DNA from 2 places in the Nitrospira sp. Nam74 genome. Region 2 is predicted to be linked to the other one. Evidence: riboswitches for the same ligand, from Rfam matches in the RefSeq annotation. Region 2 holds a riboswitch; the other holds the start of a gene.
The links. A riboswitch is a leader RNA that binds a small molecule or an ion and turns the genes downstream of it on or off. The one in region 2 is predicted to bind cobalamin.
Positions count from the first base shown of each region.

Region 1: it holds a riboswitch for cobalamin, as region 2 does, so the genes downstream of both, ACWHYZ_RS06135 (ABC transporter substrate-binding protein) here and ACWHYZ_RS18035 (TonB-dependent receptor plug domain-containing protein) in region 2, are expected to answer to the same signal.

Region 1 is NZ_OZ224220.1:1,268,190-1,272,400, reverse strand. It holds gene ACWHYZ_RS06140 (FecCD family ABC transporter permease) at 1-694, opposite strand, end outside; gene ACWHYZ_RS06135 (ABC transporter substrate-binding protein) at 724-1,656, opposite strand; cobalamin riboswitch at 1,745-1,941, opposite strand; gene ACWHYZ_RS06130 (molybdopterin-binding protein) at 2,072-2,851, opposite strand; gene ACWHYZ_RS06125 (cytochrome b/b6 domain-containing protein) at 2,838-3,635, opposite strand; gene ACWHYZ_RS06120 (hypothetical protein) at 4,020-4,211, opposite strand, start outside.
Region 2 is NZ_OZ224220.1:3,833,774-3,837,984, forward strand. It holds gene ACWHYZ_RS18020 (hypothetical protein) at 1-155, shown strand, start outside; gene ACWHYZ_RS18025 (hypothetical protein) at 125-427, shown strand; gene ACWHYZ_RS18030 (metalloregulator ArsR/SmtB family transcription factor) at 457-738, opposite strand; gene ACWHYZ_RS18035 (TonB-dependent receptor plug domain-containing protein) at 792-2,732, opposite strand; cobalamin riboswitch at 2,761-2,953, opposite strand; cobalamin riboswitch at 3,490-3,660, opposite strand; gene ACWHYZ_RS18040 (carbon-nitrogen hydrolase family protein) at 3,821-4,211, shown strand, end outside.

The DNA.
Region 1 (4,211 bases), 2.6 Mb from region 2:
CCGACGAGACGTGCGTCGAAAGCGTCCCCATGAGCCACGCCATCATCCCAAAGGAGCGGTTCGGTTCCATGATGGACGTAATAAACATAATGAGAGCCGTGAAAATCGCATTGAGGATGACTCCTGCCAGGAGCAAACTGTGGACGGGAAGACGACCCCCCGAGGAGCCGATTCGATAGACCACGATGAGCGAGATCAACCCGCCCGCAAATCCACAGAGCGGCAACGCTGTCAATGCCAGAAAGGAGGTGCCGATGCCGAACAACATCGCTAAAGAGGCGCCGAGCGCCGATCCGGAAGAAATGCCCAGGACATAAGGGTCCGCAAGCGGATTACGCAAGAGCGCTTGGAGCACGGCACCGACGGATGCGAGGCTGGCCCCAACGATGATGCTCAACAGCACGCGGGGCAATCGAACATGGAACAGAATTGTCCCCGTGGTCCCTATCGACTCGCGACTCACGTCCCCACTCTGGATCGCGTGGCCAAGTAACGACAGTATTGTGATGGGATCGATATACTGGCTTCCGACTTGAAGACAAAGGACGACAAGAAGAGCCAAGGCGATCGAGAGACTGACAACAATGTAGAGGCCTCGTTGTCCACGACCGACCATGGCGTCACTGGTAGTACTCAAGCCAATGGACGCCCCATGAACGGAACCAGGGTTCCCTGCCGTAACGCGCTCAGACACTTCTGGCTCCGCAAGGGTCTTCATGCGGCTCAACGAGCTGATGCTCCCGTGAAGGCTTCCGGATGAATCGCCCGTGCAAGCGCTTCCAGCCCGTCACCAATCCGGGGACCAGGACGATTCAAGAGATCCGAGGGGACATGCCGCAACTGTTCATGCTTCACGGCAGACAGAGCCGGCCATTGTTGCCACACTTGTTGCTCGCTCACTGGCACGCTCTCGACCTTGCCGACGGGAAATACCAGGACATCAGGATCTTCTCGCAACACCACTTCCATGTTGAGACGCGGATAGGGCGTGGCCGTATTGCCGGCAATATTGATCCCGCCCGCCAAGCCGATGAGCTCATGGATAAAGCTGCCGGGCCCCACCGTAATCAGCGGGTGACTGTTGAGCACGTAGAGCACCCGCACGCCGGGACGCCCTGCTGTGGTCCGGCGGATTGCGTCGATGCGCTGTTGCACATGTGCAATCGCCGCGTCCGCTTGGGATGCACGCCCGAAGATGGCTCCCAGCTTCGCGAGATGCGTCGTAATATCGGCCACCGAGTTGGCGGAGAGCACGACGAGAGGGATCTGAAGTTGCTCTACTTTCCCGACAAGGTCGGCGCGGAGAAATTCCCGGGGCGCGATGATGAGATCCGGATTGAGCGCCACGATGGCTTCGATGCTTGGGTTCGAATACCCCACTTTCTGTTTCAGACGTGCCGGTGGAGGATAGTCGCAGAACTCCGTCACGGCGATGATCTCGCGATCGAGACCGAGGGCGAACAACATCTCCGTGATGCTTGGGGCGAGGGAGACGACGCGCATGGGCGCTTTCACAAATTGAATCGATCGATCGAGGTCGTCGCGAATCGTCAGCGGTTGGGTCGGGTAGGCGATGCCGTAAAGAAACAGGGGGATCGGGACCGAGAATAATCCGATCAGGACAATGAGGGAAGACCGAACGAGTCGCAAGAGCAAACGAAAACCCTCGGGGTCAGTACGCGTTAGAGACCCAGAGGATTGCTCCCGTCTTCGTTCCTCACCCTTCCCCACCCCACGAGGGAAAGTTGGTCATCCCCTTTAGGCATGGATTCTGACTTCTGGATCCCCCTACTCGCCGCGTCTTCCCATTCGCTCCTCAGCGAACAGTGACATCTATGCGGTTTTCGTCCCCAGTTACAGCGGCGGGACCGCGAGGGATTCGCACCCTCTTCTCTTTGCCTAGAGGTTCTCTCTGGGAGGCACTGTAGTGAACGCATGGCAGACGTGTCAAGCTCGAAAAGTGACTATTCGTTGCAGGAATCCATCATCGGCAGCCCCCAGACATGTGGACTGATCTCGATGACGAATGCTTGGGTCAACGCGAGAGCAATTGGAGGCTTTCTCACATCCTCTAAATCCCCGCGTACCATTCATACCCCTGATCTTCCCAATATCCCCCTCTTCCTCCACCGATTCGCTCAAAGCTCTCCACGAGTTCGATCCGCATAACGTACTTTGCGTGCTTGTAGCCGAGCTGGCGCTCCACGCGGAGGCGTATGGGTGCGCCGTGCGCGATGGGCAGAATCTGATCGTTCATCTCATAGGCAAGGAGGGTTTGCGGGTGAAAAGCGTCGTCGAAGTCGATGCTTTCGTAATAAGACGTGCCATCATCGTCAGGATCGGCGCAATGAAAGACGACGTAGCGGGCGGTGGGTAACGGCTGGACCCGTTCTAGAATTTGACTCAACTGCGTGCCCCTCCATTTCCCGATGGCGCTCCAGCCTTCCACACAGTCATGGCGCGTGATCTGACTACGTGACGGGAGTTCCCGCAGCGCTGCCAATGAGAAGGTGGCAGGTCGTTGGACGAGTCCACCGACCTCCAGTTTCCAGTCCGCAAATCCACTGTGAACCATCCTTTGATATTCAGGATTGTCCGGATCGCGAGTGCCGTTCGGAGGGAAGAAGCTCGAAAGGTCCGCTTCCGTAAACTCCTTTGCCGTCGGTTTTCTCGTGCTGATCAGTCGTTGGGCGCGCTGAGTCAGGCCTTCCGCCTTGCCGAGCAAGCTCGTAAACCAATCGCTGCGTGATAAATTGTCACATCCTGCGAACAAGAGAAGACCAGCGGCCTGGACAGCGCCGGCCAGCAGCCGGCGACGACCTATTACGCGATCATTGCTATTGGTTTGCATCTCGCGCCTCGTCATCCTTCGTGGTTTGAAACCAGCCGGTCACCATTGAAGTGATGTTGTTCCTCAGTCCGGTTGTCGCGACCATCAAGAGATGCACCGCCACGAAACCAATAAAACCAAAACATGCCAGAAAGTGAATGGTCCTGGCCGACTGCCGACCTCCGAACAGACTGAGCAGTCCTGGAAACGACGCGTCGATGGCCGGTGACATTGTTAGACCGGTCAGGACAATTAGAGGAGCCAATCCGAAAACGACCCCCGTATAAGCGAGTTTCTGCAGAACGTTATAGTGTTTCGCTTCCTCTCCCTGAGGATGGCGGAACCTCAAGTGATTGACAAGTTCACGGCCGATCCCGCGAAGATCCTTGAGTTTTGGAAAGAGGTCTCGCCAGAAATGACGGCTGACCAGCGCATAGAGCGCGAAGAACACTCCGTTGACAACAAACACCCATGCAAAGAAGAGATGCCACTGCCGCCCCATGGCGAGCCATTTGCCGCTCGGGATCGTCATCCATGACGGAAATCCGCGAACTGACCCTGATGAGAATCCGAGCACCCCGGTGGTATCGAAGGCATGGCCTAAGACGGTCGTGATGCCTTTCACCTCGCCGTTCTCCATTCTCATGGCCATAATAGACAATAGGGGACGATCCCGATCCGAGCGCTCGCCCCAATAGAGCGCTTGGTGTGCATTGAAGATTTGCAGCCCGCTCATTACAAGAATGGGAAGGCAGACGACATTCAGCCAATGTGTCAGACGCACCGGCAGACGATGGCGATAGATGTACTCGACAGCCGGACTAGCAGGTACGTCTTGAGCAGGTTCGCCAGAGATGTTGCAGGCATCCACCTGGACAACTTCAGAAGTGACGGGCACGGTGAGTGAAACGTCGTCTGCCAAGCTGGTGTGTTGTCCGTCTTCTTCCAGCGGTCGCTCGACACTGCCCTCATCTATCTTCGGATCATTCGCATCAGCGAGACTCCTATGTGTTGCATCGGAGTCGGCAAGACTACGCTCCTGTATCTTGATATTCTTCATTTATCGGGGGGTCCGGCTCGCTTCAGCGAGCCGTCACTAAAAAACAGAACGGCCCGCTGGCTACAAGCCGGCGGGCCGCCTTCCGGTCTATTGTGTGCCTGGCAAGACCAGACGTGGGGTCCGCTTTCTCTACTTGCCGCCCTTCATCTTGTCCTTATCCCCCTTATCCATGTCACTTTTCATCGTGCCGCCCTCGCCCTGCATCTTCCCCTTATCCCCTTTCTCGCCCGTTTTTCCTTTTTCGCCTTTCATCTCGCCCTTCATCTCACCCTTCCCCTTACCCATCTCGTCGGCAAAGGACGGTGAGCTAAAGCCTGCCAG
Region 2 (4,211 bases):
TTGCCTTCGATTCGGCTATTGAGGTCATCAGTAGTCTCGCTGCCCTCCGGCGCTTACGGGCCGAGCACGACGGCAAGGCCAAACGGCACGTTGAACGGAACGCGCACAAGATGAGCATCGAACGATGGCAGAGAGTTGGATCGGCATCATCCTAGCCATCGGTTCACTCACCCTATTGCCGTGGCTTGCCGCCTCGAAGCGACGTGTGGCGGAGTGTCTCGGGAGCGCAGCCTTGGAGGCCGAAACTCGCCAAACGCAAATCGCCCTCTACTTGTCCGGGACCCTCCTGATCGGACTAGTCCTCAACGCCACGTTGGGATGGTGGTGGGCCGATCCGGTGGCCGCACTATCCATGGTGCCTGTGATGCTCCAGGAGGGCTGTCGTGCACTATTGGCACCGGGGTTCTTGCTGCAGCGGATCAGGTAATCCTCGAGCCAGGTGCGAGGTGTAGGGTTTCACAACACGTCTGCCGCTGAAAGTTCTTCCGCGATCACTTCGTTCCAGTCCCTGCCCTTGACGCGGTAGTAGCTCCCTCGGTCTCGGCCTTCTCGACGGTCCCGAAGGAGCGCCGCATCCGTGAGCAGCTTGAGATGAAATGGCAATCGTGATTGTCCGGGATTCATAGCATCCGTGAGTCCGCAGACGCAATGCTCCCCGCCTTTCAAGCGGTCGAGCAATGCCAGTCGTCTCTCGTCGGACAAGGCGTGAAAAAACAACGCCGTCTTCTTGAGTCGCATGGTAGGGGGCATGACCTACGATATATCAATAAATATTAATAGGCATGGTAGTCCTATAACGTCACTCTGATGCCGCCGTAGACAGACCGAATGGGTGTACCGAAGAAGAGGATTTCTTCGTACTTTTCATTGAAGAGATTATCGACGCGACCGTATACTTGGAACTGCTTGGTTACATTATAGGTAACCTGAGCATTCACGACTCCGAAGGGACTCATCTTCTGCGTATTCTCAGTATCATTGAATCGTGTTCCCACATACCGATATTCGACATTCAGAAGCAGACGTTCAAGGGGCTGATACCCCGCAATGATGCTCGCTTGATGGAGGGGCCAGCGAGGGAGCCGAAGACCGGTTGAAACATCCTTGGTCTGTGTGTAGGTATACTGGCCCTTCAGGCTAACATTATTGAACACTGCCAGTTGAAAACCGGCTTCCACCCCTTCACTTCTCGACTCTTGAATATTCTGAGGGCAGAATCCGAAGGTGGCAGGAGGACACGTGGCCGACGTCACGTTCACGATCTGATCGGTGAAGTGATTCCAGAAATAGCCGGCGTTGATCTGTAAGCGATCCTTGAACAGACGCTGCTCCACCCCCACATCCATGCTTTTGCTTTTTTCCGGTTTAAGATCGGGGTTGCCGAAGTTTTGGAAAAACAATTCGTTTAACGATGGAGCGCGAAATCCTGTCGCATAGCTACCGCGTATTTTTGTGCCTGTTTCGGGAATGAGATATCCCGCCGTGACGCGATAGGTGGTGGCGTCCCCGAATACGTTGTAGCTGTCTTGCCGTACACCGGCCGTCATCAACAGCCGCTCCCAAATATTCACGTGCGCTTCTGCAAACCCGGCATTCGACCTGAGAATTCTCTGAGGCTGGTCAGTGCCGAAGGATGACCCGGCATTTCCCAGTCCGTCACGGAATTGATATCCGGCTGTTAGGAGCAAGGGTTTCGCGATCTGGAAGTTGTGCTGCCATTCAAGTCGATGATTCAAAATCGAGATATCGGATGGAGAGGGAAACGGTGTACTCACGACCCCAGTCATGATCTCTCTCTGAAGCGTCCCGCTTGTAAATAAGACCCGTTGATCGGTCTGGGCCAATGTGAGCTTTTGCGACCACCAAGCAGTGATCGGCTGTTCGTACCTCGCACTGAGGGTCAGATTCCGGCTCGTCTGCTTGGAACCGAATACATCGAAGGCACTGTTGCCGAATGCGCTGTCCAGATTGACGTCTGAGTTCCACCAACGGAGACTAAATTCCAGCCGACCGTCTCTCGGTAGAGTCACCCCCAGCTTTGAAGAAGCCTGCCAGTTATGGAATCCATCTCGTTCGGCCGCGCCACGTCTATAGTTCACGGCGGAGAAATTACTCGTATCCCAGCGCGAGAGTGACATCGAGAAATCGACAGGCCCTCTGGCTCCTGACGCTTGTGCGCCTTCCCGAATGGTGGCAAAGGAACCATACTCAAAAAAGCTACTGACGGTCGGTTTCCCTGTGCCTCGCTTTGTAATAATGTTGATCACGCCGCCAATCGCATCCGATCCCCACAGCATGCTTTGAGCGCCCCGAAGAATTTCGATGCGTTCAATGTTCTCGGCTGTCAGGTTCGCAAAGTCGAAGGCGCTATCCGTCGGACTGTTCATGATGGTGCCGTCCAGCACTACCATGGTTTGAGCGCTGCTTGCTCCGCGCATTCGCACCTGTGCCAAAGTTCCCGGACCACCGTTAGAAAATGCCACGACACCTTGCGCAAGCCGGAGTGCATCGACGACGGTTTTGATTTTCCTTTGCTGCATCTCTTCTCCGGTAATCACCTCGACAGCACTCGTCACTTGGCTCGCAGGCAGCGGGGTCTTTGTCGCGCTGATGATGACGTCCTGAACTTCGATCGGCTTTTCCGCCGGTTCTTCGGCCGCCGCCCACTGAGCCCACCACGCACTGGAGCAACACATAATCATCAGCCCTGTTCGCACAATCTGATATGTCATACCCATCCCCTTATGCTCGAAGGATTGAACGGTATATCGGCAGTCCGGGTCTCCTGACTCGCGGATCGTCGCTTCCTTGCACCTTCCCATGGATCGACATCCACAGTGGCGTTATGGCAAGGTCACTCCCCGCTTACAGTGGCGGCACCGTGATGGTTTTGCACCATCTTCCCCGGCGCTACGGATTGTTGCTTTCCGCAGCTCGTTGAGAATCCTCTTAATCCATGACTACGTACCCTCCTAAAAATCCGATGAGTGGACCAACTACAAGCCTCCTTCTCCCTTCAGTTAACGTTGTTGCCCGTAGGGCCTCTCGTTCATCTCGCAGACGTGGACTCCAGAGGAGGCTGAGCGAATTTGATGTCGCTGAAATGACCCGCCCCGTCGACGCGACTGGTCGCACGCAAACCAGGTTCTGGACAGATTGACGCCTACCAGTTCTCAATAACACCCGATTCCTTGGAAACCACGTGTTTGGGTCGATCCACGCGAGAGGCGCGCGGACGGGCACAAAGATGGAACACTGAAGGCGAAGGAGATGGGTCAGTCTAGTAGGTCGAGCGCGGTTTCTGGTGAGCAACCGCCGACCAACGAGGCGAGCAATCAGATATCTAATGAGACGTACGCCGCAGAGAGGGCCGGGAGGTCGAGGACGTAATGCGGACAAATCAAAAATCCCCGGGGTCGATTCGCAAACGCGACCTCGAGGATTACTCCCGCCACGATCCTCACGCTTCTCTTCACCCCACGGAAGATTAGCAGTCTTTAGCTCCAGCCAGGTCTTCTGACTCCTGGTTCACTCACCGCCGACGTCTTCCCATTCGCGAGAACGAACAGTGACAGGTATAGTCGGCGGTGTCCCCAGTTACAGCGGCGGGACCGTGAAGGTTTGCACCCTCTTCCCTTAGACCGGAGTATTACGGGCGCACAGTAGAGGACGCGGACTTGTTCTGTCAAGTCTGAAGTCCATTGTCGATCAGTCTTCTGTATTCAGAAGCGAATCGAGTGTCCATCAAGTCGGCAGCGCACTTCGGGACATAGTGGAATTGCGCACTGCTGGATGGTATGTTGCATCCGCCGATGAGGGAATGATGAACTTGAACCGGCGCCAATTTCTCCAGGCAAGCGTGGGCGGCCTCGCGAGCACTCTTATTGCCCATACGGCAGGACTCGAAGCTGGATCGACTCGCACGTTGCGAATCGCCCTCCTCCATCTCGCGCCCAGAGCGGGCGACCTAGCGTACAACCGACGTCTCCTGGAAAAAGCTCTTGTCACCGCAGCGGAATGGCGCGCCGCATGGATCCTGACTCCCGAACTGAGCACCACTGGCTACACCTTCGCCGACGAGATCGGCACGGACTGGATCGTGCCTCAACCGGATCCTTGGATGAAGCATGTCTGTGGTTTGATCTCCCGTCTGAACGTCACGGTCTTCTTGTCCGTTCCGGAACGCGACCCGCATACTCAGAAGCTGCATA